DNA from 2 places in the Streptomyces thermoalcalitolerans genome. Region 2 is predicted to be linked to the other one. Evidence: riboswitches for the same ligand, from Rfam matches in the RefSeq annotation. Region 2 holds a riboswitch; the other holds the start of a gene.

Region 1 (7,874 bases), on a different contig from region 2:
TCCGGTCATGGAGGAGGAGGTGCATGCGCTGACCGAGCGCTGGAGCGCCGGCCGGCCGGTCGACAGCACCTCGGAGGCCTTCCGGATCGCCGTGCGCACCTCGGCCCGCTGCCTGCTGAGCGGCCGGTGCACGGACGCATGGGCCGAGAGGCTGTGCGGAGCGCTCACCACTGTTTTCCGCGGTACATACCGGCGGATGGTCCTGCCGCTCGGGCCGCTGTACCGGCTGCCGTTTCCGGCCAACCGCGCATTCAACCGCGCATTGGCCGATATGCATCGCCTCGTCGACGAGGTCGTCGCCGAACGCCGGGCGTCAGGGCGAAAACCGGACGATTTGCTGACGGTATTGCTGACGGCCAAGGACGACACGGGCGAGCCGATCGGGGAGCAGGAGATCCACGACCAGGTGGTCGCGATACTCACCGCCGGCGGTGAATCGGTGGGCGCCACGATCATGTGGCTGCTGCACACACTCGTGAGTCATCCGGAACACGCGGACCGGATCCACGCGGAAGTTGAAACCGTGACCGGCGGCAAACCCGTGACATTCGACGACGTCCGCATGCTCACGCACACCAACAATGTCGTCGTGGAAACGATGCGTTTACGGCCATCGGTATGGGTTTTGACACGGCGGGCGGTCACCGACACGGAACTCGGTGGATGGCGCATTCCCGCCGGGGCGGACATCATCTACAGTCCGTACGCCATCCAGCGCGATCCGCGATCGTACGCGGACCATCTGACGTTCGATCCCGACCGCTGGCTTCCCGAGCGGGCCAAGGACGTACCGAAATACGCCATGAGCCCCTTCAGCGTGGGCAACCGGAAGTGCCCCGCCGACCACTTCTCCATGGCGCTGCTGAGCCTCTTCACGGCGGCGGTGGCCGCACGGTTCCGTCTGGAGCGGGTCGCCGGGTCGGACGACTCCCCGCAGATCGGCATCACCCTGCGTCCGCGGAATCTGCTGGTCCGGCCGGTGCCGAGGTGACGCGAGCGGGAACCCACGCGTTCAGGCGGCCCGCGGGCCCCTGAACGCGCGCCGGTAGGCGTTCGGGGTGGTGCCCAGCGTGCGGATGAACTGGTGCCGCAGCGCCGCCGCCGTCCCGAACCCCGTCCGGCTCGCGATCGCATCCATCGTCTCGTCCGTCGCTTCCAGCAACTCCTGTGCCAGCAGCACGCGTTGACGCAGGAGCCAGCGGTACGGGGTCGTACCGGTCTCCTGCTGGAAGCGACGGGCGAAGGTCCGCGGGGACATGTGCGCGCGGGCCGCGAGCTGCTCGACGGTGATCTCCTGGTCGAGGTGCCTCTCCATCCAGGCCAGCACCTCGCCGACCGTGTCGCAGGGAGACGTGGGCAGGGGCCGCTCGATGTACTGGGCCTGCCCGCCGTCCCGGTGCGGGGGCACCACCATCCGCCGGGCGATCCGGTTGGCGACCTGGGGGCCCTGCTCCTTGCGCACGATGTGCAGACAGGCGTCGATGCCCGCCGCGGTCCCGGCCGAGGTGATCACCGGGTCCTCGTCCACGTACAGCACGTCCGGCTCGACGACCGCCCGCGGGAAGCGCCGCGCCAGCTCCTCCGCGTGCCGCCAGTGCACCGCGCAGCGCCGCCCGTCCAGCAGCCCGGCGGCGCCCAGCACGAAGACGCCCGAGCAGACGCTGAGCACCCGCGCCCCGCGGTCCACGGCCCGGTTGAGCGCGTCGAGCAGCGCGGGCGGGAAGTCGCACGAGGGGGCCGCGTCCGAGGCCGGCACCACGATCAGGTCCGCCTCCTCCAGCCGCTCCAGGCCGTACGGCGTCGAGAACGTGAGACCGGGGACGTGGGTGCGCAGCGGCGTCCCCTCCGCGGAGACGGTCGCGAAGTCGTACACCGGCAGCCCCTCGTCGCTGCGGTCGAGTCCGAAGACCTCGCAGACGACGCCGAGTTCGAAGGGATGCACCTGGTCCAGCAGGACGGCGGCCACGTTCTTCAGCATGCTGCCAGTATGCCGCGGCAGTGGCAGGAATTTGAAGATGTACGGCAGTCCTGCCACTCACGAAAGGGAGTGCCCGGCGCGACAGTGGTGTCCATGGATACGACACAGCTGCAAGGTCTCATCACCCTGATCACCGTCCTCGGGCTCCTGGTCCTCATGGTCCTGCCCGCGGCGATCGGTGCCGTCCGCGACCTCCGTATCGACCGTCAGCTCCGGCGGGCCCGGGAGGGCCGGAAGCCCCGGAAGGACCAGGGGCCCCGGAAGAACCGGGACCCCCGGCAGAGGTGCGCCGGTCAGAAGTCCTCGTTCAGGTCGACGGTGCCCTCCACCGCCACCTGGTACGCCGACGGACGCCGTTCGAAGAAGTTGGTCAGCTCCTGAACACCCTGGAGCTCCATGAAGGAGAAGGGGTTGTCCGAGCCGTACACCGGGGCGAAGCCGAGACGTGTCAGACGCTGATCGGCGACGCACTCCAGGTACTGCCGCATGGAGTCGGTGTTCATCCCCGGCAGGCCGTCACCGCACAGATCACGCGCGAACTGCAGCTCGGCCCCGACCGCCTCCCTCAGCATGTCGGTGACCTGCTGCTGCAACGCGTCGTCGAAGAGGTCCGGCTCCTCCTTGCGGACGGTGTCCACCACGTCGAAGGCGAACGACATGTGCATCGTCTCGTCCCGGAACACCCAGTTGGTGCCGGTGGCCAGCCCGTGCAGCAGGCCCCGGCTGCGGAACCAGTACACGTAGGCGAAGGCGCCGTAGAAGAACAGACCCTCGATGCACGCGGCGAAGCAGATCAGATTGAGCAGGAAGCGACGGCGGTCCGCCTTCGTCTCCAGACGGTCCAGCTCCTCCACCGAGTCCATCCACGTGAAGCAGAACTCGGCCTTCTCGCGGATGGAGGGGATGTGCTCGATGGCCGCGAAGGCGGCGGCGCGGTCGTCCGGGTCGGGGAGATAGGTGTCCAGCAGCGTCAGATAGAACTGGACGTGCACCGCCTCCTCGAAGAGCTGCCTGCTCAGATACAGCCGCGCCTCGGGGGAGTTGATGTGCTTGTAGAGGGTCAGCACCAGGTTGTTGGCGACGATCGAGTCGCCGGTGGCGAAGAACGCGACCAGCCGGCTGATGAGGTGATGCTCGCCCGGCGTCAGCTTCGCGAGGTCGGGGACGTCCGAGTGGAGGTCGACCTCCTCCACGGTCCAGGTGTTCTTGATGGCGTCCCGGTAGCGCTCGTAGAAGTCGGGGTAGCGCATCGGACGCAGGGTCAGCTCGAAGCCGGGGTCGAGCAGATTCTGGGGGCGGGCGGCCGGGGGACGGGTGGACATCACTGGCAGGCCTCGCAGGACTCGGGGTTCTCCAGGGAGCAGGCGACGGCGTCCGACGCGGTCGCCCGCGGTGCGGGGGCGGTGGTGCGGTGCTGTGCCCGGGCCGCGGGGGCGATCCGGGTGGCCGGGCGGGAACGCAGGTAGTACGTCGTCTTCAGGCCCTGCTTCCACGCGTACGCGTACATCGAGGAGAGCTTGCCGATGGTCGGCGTCTCCATGAACAGGTTCAGGGACTGCGACTGGTCCAGGAACGGGGTGCGGGCGGCCGCCATGTCGATCAGGGCGCGCTGCGGGATCTCCCACGCCGTGCGGTACAGCTTCCGTACGTCCTCGGGGATCCAGACGAAGCCCTGCACCGAGCCGCCCGCCTCGCGCAGTGCCTCCCGGGTCCGGGCGTCCCAGACGCCGAGCTTCTTCAGGTCGGCCACCAGATAGGAGTTGACCTGGAGGAACTCCCCGGACAGCGTCTCGCGCTTGAACAGGTTGGAGACCTGCGGCTCGATGCACTCGTACACGCCCGCGATCGAGGCGATGGTGGCGGTCGGGGCGATGGCGAGCAGCAGCGCGTTGCGCATGCCGGCCGCGGCGACGCGCTCGCGCAGGGCCGCCCAGCGCTCGGGCCAGGTGAACGCGACGTCGTAGTGGTCGGGGTGCAGCACACCCCGGGCCGTACGGGTCTTCTCCCAGGCCGGAAGGGGGCCGTGCCGCTCGGCGAGCGCGACGGAGGTCTCGTACGCGGCGAGCATGATCCGTTCGGCGATCCGGGTGGACAGGGCCCTCGCCTCCGGGGAGTCGAAGGGCAGCCGCAGCTTGAAGAACACGTCCTGCAGGCCCATGACCCCCAGGCCCACCGGGCGCCACCGGGCGTTGGACCGGCGTGCCTGCTCGGTCGGGTAGAAGTTGATGTCGACCACGCGGTCGAGGAAGGTGACGGCGGTGCGGACCGTCTCGTCCAGCCGCTCCCAGTCGATGCTCCCGACGCCCCCGCTGTCCCCGCTGTCCTTGCTGTCCTCGCCGTCCCCGTCGCGCACGAACGCGCTCAGATTGACCGACCCCAGGTTGCAGACCGCGGTCTCGCCGTCGTCCGTGACCTCCAGGATCTCCGTGCAGAGGTTGGAGGAGTGGACGACGTGGCCGGGCTCGGCCGTCTGGTTGGCGGTGCGGTTGGCGGTGTCCTTGAAGGTCATCCAGCCGTTGCCGGTCTGCGCGAGGGTGCGCATCATGCGGCCGTACAGCTCGCGGGCCGGCAGTGTCTTTTTCGCCAGGCCCCTGGCCTCCGCGGCCCGGTACGCGGCGTCGAACTCCTCGCCCCACAGATCGGTCAGCTCCGGCACGTCGGAGGGGGAGAACAGCGACCACTGCTCGTCTGCGTCCACCCGGCGCATGAACTCGTCGGGGACCCAGTGCGCGAGGTTCAGGTTGTGCGTGCGGCGGGCGTCGTCGCCGGTGTTGTCCCGCAGCTCCAGGAACTCCTCGACGTCCGCGTGCCAGGTCTCCAGGTAGACCGCCGCCGCGCCCTTGCGCCGGCCGCCCTGGTTCACGGCGGCCACCGAGGCGTCCAGGGTCTTCAGGAACGGCACGATGCCGCCCGAGAGCCCGTTGGTGCCGCGGATCAGCGAACCGCGCGAGCGGATGCGGGAGTAGGCGATGCCGATGCCGCCGGCGTGCTTGGACAGACGGGCGACCTGGTGGTAGCGCTCGTAGATCGAGTCCAGCTCGTCCCCGGGGGAGTCCAGCAGATAGCAGGACGACATCTGGGGGTGCCGGGTGCCGGAGTTGAACAGCGTGGGGGAGGAGGGCAGGTAGTCGAGGCGGCTCATCAGCCCGTACAGCTCCGCGACCTCGTCGAGGGAGCGCGCGGTGTCGTCCTCGGCCAGGCCGCTCGCCACCCGCAGCAGGAAGTACTGGGGCGTCTCGATCACCTTGCGGCTGACCGGGTGCCGCAGCAGATAGCGGCTGTACAGGGTGCGCAGACCGAAGTAGCCGAAGCGGTCGTCGGCGGCCGGGTCGACCAGGGCGTCCAGCCGTTCGCCGTGCACGCGGACGAACGCGGCCGTCCGGTCGGCGATCAGGCCCTCGCGGTGACCGACGGCGATGGAGCCGGTGAACGACGTGACGCCCTGGGAGGCGACCTCGTCGCGGATGCCGAGGGTCAGCAGCCGGGCGGCCAGCCGTGAGTAGGCGGGGTCCTCGGAGATGAGTCCGGCGGCCGCCTCCGTGGCCAGTTCCCGCAGCTCGGCCTCGTCGGCGTGGGCCGACCGGCCGCGCAGCGCGGCGGCGGCGACCCGGCCGGGGTCGGCGTCGGGAAGGTCGGCGGTCAACTCGGTCAGGGTCTGCAGCAGTGCGGCGCCGGGACTGCCGGCCTCCGGGGCCGTGGCTGAGGCCGGGTCGGCTGACGCGATGGTCACGTGGGATCTCCCTCGCTCGGCACGGGCCTCGTCGAGGGCAGGGCAGCACACGAGCGCACGCGGCGTCGCGTCCACCGGCCCACCCCACGAGGCCTGGACGTCGGGGCACCCGGACCGGGCGGCCGGGTGCACTGCCGGCAGGTACTCGGACTGACGCACGTACACGGCCATGCGGGCACACGTGTGCGAATACACCGTTGCGGGACAGTTCCGGATTCGCACCGGATTCCCCTGCGGCGACAGCGAGCATGAGCATACATGTTGTGCCGGGGCGGGGAAGCACCCCCAGATGTTGTGCTGAGCCTGGGTCAGATGGGTAACGTGGCGTCGGCCCGGAGCCGGCTCGGTGCCGGTCCGGTCGTCAGTTCAGCGTCAGCGCGTAGGTGAGCAGAGTGATGTCGTCGATGTGCGGCAGGGGGTTCCAGTCGCGTTCGGGTGTGCGGACGAAGCCCAGGCGTTCGTAGATCCGGTGGGCGGAGTGCATGGTGCTCTGGGTCGACAGCACCACGCGGACACAGCCGTCCATGGCCCGTGCCCGGTCCAGACAGGCCCGTACGAGCGCCTCGCCGACACCCCGGCGGCGGGCCGCGTGCGCGACCGCGAGCATCCGTATCTCGGCCTCGCCCGGGCCGGAGATCTCGGCCAGGGGACCTCCGGCGGGCACGAAGGTCACGCCACCGAGCACCTCGTTGTCGTCCGCCACGGCCACCAGCACCTCGGCGGCGGCCGCCCGCTTGGCCACGTCGCGCAGTTCGCCGAGGTACGCGTCGCTCTCCCCGAAATCGAGGAGCCCGTCCTGGAGATAGGCCTGGGCGGTGATCTCCCCGAGGGTGTCGTACTCGCCGGGTTCCACCGGCCGGATCGTGAAGTCCATGGGCGTGAAGTGTGCCGCACGGATACGACAGCGGGCCGCCGGAGGAGAACCGGCGGCCCGCGTCACACCCGTTCCTCAGCGGGCGGCTCCCGCGGTGGCCGGCGGGAGTTCCACCTCGACCCCCGGGTCGCCCGCGTCCGCCGTGTAGTCCTCCGGCTTGGTCTCGTCGGTGCCCTCGGGCGCCTTGACCGCCCTCAGAACGACCGTCAGGACCACCACGACGGCCGCATTGAGCACGAACGCCGTCAGACCGATGTAGCCGACCTCGCCGATGCCCGGGATCTCCTTCGCCGAACCGCCGAAGTGCTTCTGCGTCGGCGAGGCGACCCCGTAGGCCGCGACCGTGCCGTAGACCATGCCGACCGCCCAGCCCGCCAGCAGCGCCCAGCGGTGGAACCAGCGGGTGAACAGACCGCCGACCAGGGCCGGGAAGGTCTGCAGGATCCAGATGCCGCCGAGCAGCTGGAAGTTGATGGCGACCGTCTTGTCCATGGCCAGCACGAAGACCAGCGCGCCCACCTTCACCAGCAGCGACACGATCTTGGAGACCCGGGTCTCCTCCTCGGCCGTGGCGTTCGGCCTGATGAAGTCCTTGTAGACGTTGCGGGTGAACAGGTTCGCGGCGGCGATCGACATGATCGCCGCGGGCACCAGCGCACCGATGCCGATCGCCGCGAACGCCACGCCCGCGAACCAGTCCGGGAACATGTTCTCGAACAGCTGCGGAATGGCGAGCTGGCCGTTGTCCACCTTCACCCCGGCCGCGATGGCCATGAAGCCCAGCAGAGCGAGCATGCCCAGCATCAGCGAGTACAGCGGCAGGATGGTGGTGTTGCGGCGGATCACCTCACGGCTGCGCGAGGACAGCGTCGCGGTGATCGAGTGCGGGTACATGAACAGCGCGAGCGCGGAGCCCAGGGCCAGCGTGGCGTACGTCCACTGGCCGGCCGGTGCCGGCACCAGACCGCCCGCCCCCGCCTCGGCGTACTTCTCGCCCGCCTTGGCGAACACGTCGTGGAAGCCGCCCAGCTTGATCGGGATGTAGATGATCGCGACCGCGATGACGAGGTAGATGAGGGTGTCCTTCACGAACGCGATCAGCGCGGGCGCACGCAGCCCCGACGAGTAGGTGTACGCCGCCAGCACACCGAAGGCGAGCAGCAGCGGCAGGTCCTTCACGAACCAGTGGGTGCTGTCGCCGCCGCCGACGCCCATCACGTCCAGCACCGCCTGGATGCCGACGAGTTGGAGCGCGATGTACGGCATGGTGGCGAGGATGCCGGTGAGCGCCA
Region 2 (7,874 bases):
CGGCCCGCAGGAACGCGGACAGCTCCTCCGGGGTGCGCGGAGCGGCCGCGGCATCCGTCAACAGGCCCTGCGCGAGCAGCAGTTCCGCCGCCGCGACGCCCCACGGCAGCCGCAGCCCCGCCTGCCGGAGCAGATCCGTACGGGCCAGCATCGCCGCCGCCGGACCGGTCCGCACCCCGTCCGGGGTGAGCAGGGCCGCGTCGTCGGCCCAGCGCAGGGCGAGGTCGACGTCGTGGGTGGCCATGACGACCGTGGTGCCGCCCGCCCGCAGCTCGCCGAGGGTGACGAGCAGCCGCTCCTGCCCGTCCGGGTCGAGGCCGGCGGTCGGTTCGTCGAGGATGAGCACACGGGGCCGCATGGCAATCGCACCGGCGATGGCGGTGCGTTTGCGCTGCCCGTAGGAGAGCAGATGGGTGGGCCGGTCGGCCAGATGGGTGATGCCGAGGGCGCCGAGGGCCTCGTCGACCCGGGCCCGGACCTCGGTGTCCGGCAGGCCGAGGTTGAGCGGCCCGAACGACACGTCCTGGGCGACGGAGGCGGCGAAGAGCTGGTCGTCGGGGTCCTGGACGACCAGCTGGACGGTGGTCCGCAGCCGGGTCAGCCCCTTGCGGTCGTACGTCACCGGCCGTCCCTCGACGGTCAGCCGGCCGGTGCGGGGCCTCAGCCCCCCGCTGAGCAGCCGCAGCAGGGTGGTCTTGCCGCTGCCGTTGCGGCCGAGCAGAACGAGCGCGCGTCCCTCGCGGATGTCGAAGTCGAGGCCGTCGAGGACGGTGGGGCCGTCCTCGTAGGCGAAGGACGCCCCCCGCAGGGCGACGAGCACCTGCTCACCTGGCTCACTCATGACAAGGGCCCTTTCAGCACGAAGGTGAGAGCGGCGACGCAGCCGAGGAGCACGACGCTGCCGAGGGTGAACCGGACGGAGACCCGGGCCTCGGGCACCAGCACCCGCAGGGTGCCGTCGTAGCCGCGTCCGGCGAGTCCGGCCTGGAGCCGGGAGGCCCGGTCGAAGGCGCGGACGAAGGCGGTGGCGCCGAGTCCGGCCAGGGAGCGCCAGGTCGCGGCCCGGGTGGTGTGCCCGAGCCGGGCGGCCTGGGCCGCACGGACCCGGCGGATCGAGTCCAGCAGCAGAGAGCTCATGCGGTAGGTCACCAGGGCGACGTCCACGACCGGGTCGGGCACCCCGGCCCTGATCAGCCGGGGCAGCAGGTCGGACATCGGGGTGGTGAAGGCGAACAGCAGCACACCGAGGGAGGCGGCCGAGGTGCGCAGCAGCAGTTCACCGGCGCGGCGCGGTCCGTCGTCGGCGAGGGACAGCACTCCCTCCGGGCCGCCGACCTGGACGAGGAGGGTGGCGGCTCCGGTGACGCAGAAGCCCAGAGGCACCCGGTAGGCACGCCACAGCCGCCGGCCCGGCACTCCCGCCGGGCCCAGCAGCACCACGAGGGTGGTGAGGAGCACCAGGGCCGCGCCCGGCCAGGGCGGCAGGGCGATCGCCAGGGCGGTCAGGCCCAGTCCGAGCACGGCCTTGTCCACGGGATGGCGGCAGCGCCAGCGACTGCTGTGCGCCGCCGTGTCGATCGGCAGCACGGGACTCAGGACCCCTGGACCTCGGACTTCTCGGCGGTGCTCCCGGCGTCCTCGGCGGCGGCCTGCCGTGCGCGGGCCCGCTGCTCACCCTGCCGGCGGCCCCGGCGGAGACCGAAGTAGTAGGCGAGCACGCCCGAGCCGAGGGCGGCCTGCACGGCGAACAGCGCAGACTCGATCTCCCCGGAGGGCGGTTCGTACAGCGGGGAGAACCACGGCTCGTAGTCCGGTTCGAGCTCGGTGATCACCGTCTCCGCCTCGGCGTCGGCGCCGGTGAACGGCTCCTCCTTGTGGTCGCCGAGGCCGAGCACCAGGGGCAGCACGGCGAGCGCGACCACGGCGAGCAGCAGCAGGAGGTTGGTCCTCGTGTTCTTCCTCATCACGCCACCGCCCCGGTGCCGGTCGCCTTCGCCTCGGTCCGCCCGCCGGTCACGAGCACCCCCAGCCGGGTCAGTTCACCCTTGCTGGACTGCACCAGCAGCCGCATCACGAGCACCGTGAGCAGCCCCTCGCTCACTGCGAGCGGGATCTGCGTCACGGCGAAGACCGAACCGAACTTGCCGAGCGCTCCCAGGAATCCGCTGCCCGGGTCGGGGAAGGCGAGCGCCAGCTGCACGGAGGTGACGCAGTAGGTGGACAGATCGGCGGCGAACGCGCCGAAGAACACCGCGACCATCAGCGGCACGTCACAGCGGCGCAGCAGCCGGTGGACGCCGTACCCCACCCAGGGCCCGACGACCGCCATGGAGAAGACGTTGGCGCCGAGCGTGGTCAGCCCGCCGTGGGCCAGCAGCAGCGCCTGGAAGAGCAGCGTGATGGTGCCCAGCACCGCCATGACCGGCGGCCGGAACAGGATGGCACCCAGCCCGGTGCCGGTCGGATGGGAACAACTCCCGGTGACCGACGGCAGTTTCAGAGCGGACAGGACGAAGGTGAAGGCACCGGAGGCGCCGAGGAGCAGTGTGCTCTCCGGGTGCTTCCTGACCTCACGGGTGAGTGTCCGTACTCCGTGGACGACGAACGGCGCGGACGCGACGCCCCAGGCGACCGCGTGCGCCGGAGGCAGAAAGCCCTCGGCTATGTGCATGGCTCGGCAGACCCTCTCCAGCACCTCGTGGATGGTTGACGCGCCTCGGCCGGTCTCCTGGCTGACGGGTGAGAGCGCCCGGACTCCGCCTTCCCAGGCCCGCGAAGGCCCAGTGGCTGCCCGCGAGGGGCCGGAGCCGGACTTCCCGATCACAGTGGCGAGGGCCGCACCGGCATCACACCGGATTTCCCGTTCACCGAAGCATGGTGAGCGTAGTGCCCGGCGGAAGCCGCTGACAAGCACGGCGGGAGAGCGCACACGAGCACGGCGGGAGAGCGCGCGAGCGCACCGGAGCCGTCGGCCTCCCGCTGCCGCGTGTCCGCGCCGCCGTCGAGGAGACGCGGTTCGTGCCCCCGGGCGGCGGGGCGTACGAGGCGTTCGCCGCGCGGGCCGGCCGGATCAGTCGACGACGTCGACGCCGTACCGACGGGCGAGGGCGTCCAGACCGTGGTCGTAGCCCTGGCCGACGACGCGAAGCCGCCAGCGGGGGCCGCGACGGTAGATCTCGGTGAGCAGCATGGTGCGCTCGGTGGTCGCGGCGTCCACGGTGGCCTGGACGAACGGCGCGGCACTGGTGCCGGGACCGGAGCTGATCTGGATGGCGCCGACGTCGCCGAAGGTGGGCGTGCCGTCGATGGCGGCCGCGACGACGACGCGCCGGGCCGACGGCGGCAGCGTGGCGAGGTCGATGCTGATGGTCTGCTCGGTCGGTCCGTCGCTGAGCAGCCGTACCGTCCCACCGGGGTTCTCCGGGGCACCGTAGAAGACGAAGTCCTCGTCGAAGGCCACCTGTTCGTCCTCATCGAGCACGAACGCGACCACGTCGATCTCACACGTCGTCTGCTGCGCCCAGGAGGCCGTGACGGTCCACGGGGACGCCGGGGTCCGCTCGTCCGGACCGGGAAGGTCGACGACGCCGCCGCGCGGCAGCACCTGAGGGGCCGGGCGCCGGTCGTCGGCGGCCTGCTCGAGGACCGGGGCGTCGAGCCAGGCCGCGTCGTGCGTGGGCACGGCGAGCGAGGTGATGCGCCGCATACGGCGGTCGGTCTCACCCCTGGGGAGCAGGACGACATCGGTGACGCTCGCGGACAGGTTGATGGCGGCGGCGCCCCCGAGTTCGACGATGCGCGCACGGGCCCTTGCGGCCTGGGGGTGCGTGCCGCCCAGGACGAGCACACGTCGCCCCGCCAGGGGACCGTTCGGTCGCGCGCGGCGCCGGGCAGGCTTCGGTTGGTGCTCCGGCTCGTCGGGGCCGGGCCGTGTTCCTGACCCCGTGGCGGGAGAGGGAGCGGAAACGGGGGCCGGAGGCCGGGGAGCGACGGCATCGACCCGGTCGGGTGACCGCTGCGCGGGCACGGTAGGCGGCTGCGCGGGCGTGCCCGGGGGAGCCGGGGCCGCCGCCTCATGCGGAGTTCCCGGCCGTACGTCGTCCAGCAGTTCCAGGAAGGTCTGTTCGTCGATGACCGGCACGCCGTCCGCCCGTGCCCGCCGGGCCTTGGCGGTGCCGGCGGAGGAGTTGTCGGCGACCAGGACGCTGGTGTGCCGGCTGACGGAGGACACCACGTTCAACCCGGCGGCGACGGCCCGCTCCACCAGCACGGTCCGCGGGGTCCGGGTCTCTCCGGTGACGGCCACTTTCATGCCCTGCACCAGCGGCCCGCCTGCGGTGAGACGCCCGGGGTTGCGGAAGGCGCACGGCGTCTTGGGCGGGCGTGGCGCGAACCGGGAATTCTGCCGCGGCGGGCAGGCCACCAGAGGCAGGGGCAGCTCCAGCCGCGCCGCCTCCCGCAGCGAGGCCCGCAGCACCCCGGCCAGGACCCGGGTGTCGTCGAGTGCGTCGTGCGCCTTCACCCGCGTGACGCCGTAGTGCGCGGCGAGCGTCCCCAGTTTCAGGTCGCGGGTGGGCGGGTCGATCCGCCGGTTCAGCGCCAGCGTGCACAGCCTCCGCGTGACCGGCAGCCGCAGACCGGCCCGTGCGAACTCGTGCGCGAGGAAGTCGTAGTCGAACTGGGCGTTGTGCGCGACCAGCACCCGGCCCTGGAGCATCGCGCCGATCCGCCCGGCCACCTCCTCGAAGCGGGGCGCCCCGCGCAGCCGTTCGGGAGTCAGCCCGTGCACCCGCACGGGCCCGGGATCACAGCCGGGATTCAGCAGCGTCGAATATTCCCCGGTCTGTTCGCCGTCCGGCCCCAGCGTCACCACGGCCACGGACAGCACCCGGTCGCGGCGCGCGACCAGCCCGGAGGTCTCCACATCTACCAAGGCCCAGTCGAAGGCGTAGTCGCGCAGGCTGGACAGGTCGAAGGCAGAGGAAGCAAGAGACATGACAGAAGGATGTTGACCTATACGCCACCCTTCAACCTGGATGCCCTTTCATCCCTGTATGTCCTTCCGGTGTGTCCTTCCGTGCCGACGCCGGATCCTCGTCGGCCCAGGGACGTCCCGCGCCTGAACCGCCCTCGGCGACCCGAGCGCCGCCCGCGCGATCGGCCTCGCCGACGGCAGGAACCCCTGTAGTGCTTCGTCGGATTCCGCCTGCGGCGGCTTCGCGGGCGGGCAGAGACTGCCTGTAGGTGGTAGCGACGCCGCTTGCCCGTGGCCCTTTTGATGCCGGCCCAGCCGCGGCCGGGTCAGGCGGCCTTGCCGAAGCCGGCGGCGGCCAGGTTCTGGTCGCGCGGCGGGGCGTCCGAGAGCGGCGCAGCAGCGGTGAGTGCTGCGGTGGCGGCGGCGAGTGCGGCGGCCCTGGTGACGGTGCGACGCTTCGTGCTCCCCTATTGCGCGTGGTTGCAGGTGGCGGCCCCCGCTGCCATGGGCAAGCGGGGGCCGCGGCCGTGTGCCGGCGGGCGGTGTCAGGAAACGTCGGCGCGGACCGGGTCGCCGAGGAAGCCGTCGGTGTAGGTGACGTACTTCGCGGTGAAGGTGCCCTTGCCGGTGACGGTGCCGGTGATGTTCTCGCCGGGTGCGAGTTCGACCGTGTCGATCTGCTGCTCGTCGACACCGAGTTCGGCGGTGTGCTTGGTGCCGTTGGTGTCGGTGATGGTGAAGTACAGCGGGTTCACGTCGATCGGCTCGTCGCCGTTGTTGGTGATGGTGATGAGCACGCTGGTGTAGTCGCTGCTGCTGGCGAGAATGCTCTTGGAGAAGTCGGTCTTCTTCGCCGTGATCTTCACCGGACCCTCGGAAGCGGCCTCCTCCTTCTCCTTGCCGGGTTTGTTGTCCGCAGGGGCCTTCTGACCGGAGTCCTCGGTCTTGTCGCCCGGGGTCTTCTCGGCGACGGCTGATGTTCCCTTGCTGTCACCGGAGTCGCCGCCGCCGATGACGGCGCCCACAGCGCCCAGCAGGACGAACAGGCCGACGATGCCCAGACACCCGAGGCCGACGATCTTGCCGACGCTGCGCTTCTTCGGCGGCTGCGGCGCCGGGTGGCCATACCCGGGCTGAGGCTGCTGCGGCGGGTAGGGCTGGTACGGGTGCTGCTGGCTCATGTGTTCCTCTCGGAATGTTCGTGCGTTCTCCGTGTGGGACTTGTGGGGAAGCTGTGCGGTTTCCTCATGTCCGGGATATTCACCTGATCGTGACGGACCGGTGATGATGGGGGCGGCCCGTTCAGTCGGTGCTCTTCTGCTCTTCTTTGCTTCTTCGGGGCGCGGCCGGTTGCCGGCAGGCATGGGTCGTCCCGGGGCGGACGGGCCGCGTAGGCGGGCGGCGGATCGAGGTGGATGAGCCGGGAGGCCTGCCATCAGGCGGCGATGGACGAGCCGGTGGACGGCTCCTCGGCGGCGGTCGGAGAAGGGGCCGGATCGATCCGGCGGACACCCTCGTCGGCCCCGCCGGGCGCCTTCGCCTCGGGATGGACGGGGATCTCCGGAAGCGGCCCGCGGAGCACCCCCAACCCGCCAGAACAGACGCCTGTGCGCCCTGAACTGGCCCCACTGACGCAGGTGCCGCCAAGCCGCAGCCCGCAAAAGAGCCGGCTCGGGACGCGAAATCCAATGGAGCACCGGGGCCGGGACACCGGGCCTCCTCCTCGCCCCCGCACCTTCGTGCTGCCACGTTGGCAGTGCTTCGAGGTCGTGAAACGCTGGCTTCAGGGCGTACATGTCCGGCATCTGCACATCGATCTTGACATATCGATCCCGAACGGATGAGGCCGGTCGTCTCTTGAAAGTCCCCGGTTCCAGACTCCCCGTCCGGGACTTCGGGACAAGGAACAGCCATGACGACGACCGACCATGCTCACGGCAGCGGCGACCACAGCGATCCCACCCTGTACCGCACTCCGGCGGACGCTGTCGCCGCACCCCCGGAAAAGCTCGCCTATGTCGTCGGTTTCGACCCGGACGCACAGCGCGCGGACGCGCTGTTCACCGTCGACACCGACCCCGCATCCCCCCTGTACGGCCGTGTGGCCTCCCGGACCGAGCTGCCCGACCCGGGCAACGAACTGCACCACTTCGGCTGGAACGCCTGCTCGAGCGCACTGGCGCATGCCGGTCATCACCACGCCGCGCGGCGCTACCTCATCGTTCCGGGACTGCGCTCCTCCCGGCTGCACATCCTCGACACCGACCCCGACCCCGCCCACCCGCGCCTGGTCAAGGTGATCGAGTCCGGGGAGCTGGCCGCCAAGGCCGGGTACTCGCGCCCGCACACACTCCACTGCGGCCCCGACGGAATGTTCCTGTCCTGCCTGGGCGGCGCGGACGGCGCGGACGGGCCCGGCGGCGTCGCACTGCTGGACCACGAGACCTTCGAAGTGCTGCGCGCCTGGGAGAGCGACCGCGGACCGCAGCGGCTCGCCTACGACCTCTGGTGGCACCTGCGTCAGAACATCGCCGTGACCAGCGAGTGGGGCACCCCCTCGATGATCGAGAACGGTCTCGTCCCCGAACTGCTGCTGGATCGCCAGTACGGCCACTCACTGCACTTCTGGGAGCTGGACTCCGGCCGGCACCTGCAGCGCGCCGACCTGGGAGACGAGAACCAGATGGTGCTGGAGCTGCGTCCCGCGCACGATCCCGGGGCCACGTGGGGATTCACCAGCACCGTGGTCAATGTGGAGGACCTCTCGGCATCGGTGTGGTGGTGGAACAGGGAGGGCGAGAACTTCGTCGTCCACAAGGTGATCACCGTTCCGGCCGAGCCCGCGCGACCGGAGGACCTGCCCCCGGCTCTGCAGCCGTTCGGCGCCGTGCCCCCCTTG

What was found. Region 2 has a riboswitch for cobalamin ahead of ABD224_RS08255 (energy-coupling factor ABC transporter permease). Riboswitches for the same ligand answer to the same signal wherever they lie in the genome.
Region 1: it holds a riboswitch for cobalamin, as region 2 does, so the genes downstream of both, ABD224_RS17115 (ribonucleoside-diphosphate reductase subunit alpha) here and ABD224_RS08255 (energy-coupling factor ABC transporter permease) in region 2, are expected to answer to the same signal.

The regions. Positions count from the first base shown of each region.
Region 1 covers NZ_BAAAHG010000028.1:32,795-40,668, forward strand. The annotation lists gene ABD224_RS17100 (bifunctional albaflavenone monooxygenase/terpene synthase) at 1-991, shown strand, start outside; gene ABD224_RS17105 (helix-turn-helix domain-containing protein) at 1,013-1,978, opposite strand; gene ABD224_RS17110 (ribonucleotide-diphosphate reductase subunit beta) at 2,272-3,300, opposite strand; gene ABD224_RS17115 (ribonucleoside-diphosphate reductase subunit alpha) at 3,300-5,708, opposite strand; adenosylcobalamin-variant (AdoCbl-variant) riboswitch at 5,840-5,951, opposite strand; gene ABD224_RS17120 (GNAT family N-acetyltransferase) at 6,070-6,582, opposite strand; gene mctP (monocarboxylate uptake permease MctP) at 6,658-7,874, opposite strand, start outside.
Region 2 covers NZ_BAAAHG010000009.1:94,436-102,309, reverse strand. The annotation lists gene ABD224_RS08270 (energy-coupling factor ABC transporter ATP-binding protein) at 1-841, opposite strand, end outside; gene cbiQ (cobalt ECF transporter T component CbiQ) at 838-1,587, opposite strand; gene ABD224_RS08260 (energy-coupling factor ABC transporter substrate-binding protein) at 1,593-1,964, opposite strand; gene ABD224_RS08255 (energy-coupling factor ABC transporter permease) at 1,964-2,671, opposite strand; cobalamin riboswitch at 2,702-2,887, opposite strand; gene ABD224_RS08250 (TerD family protein) at 3,071-4,996, opposite strand; gene ABD224_RS08245 (DUF4352 domain-containing protein) at 5,521-6,156, opposite strand; gene ABD224_RS08240 (hypothetical protein) at 6,411-6,563, opposite strand; gene ABD224_RS08235 (selenium-binding protein SBP56-related protein) at 6,888-7,874, shown strand, end outside.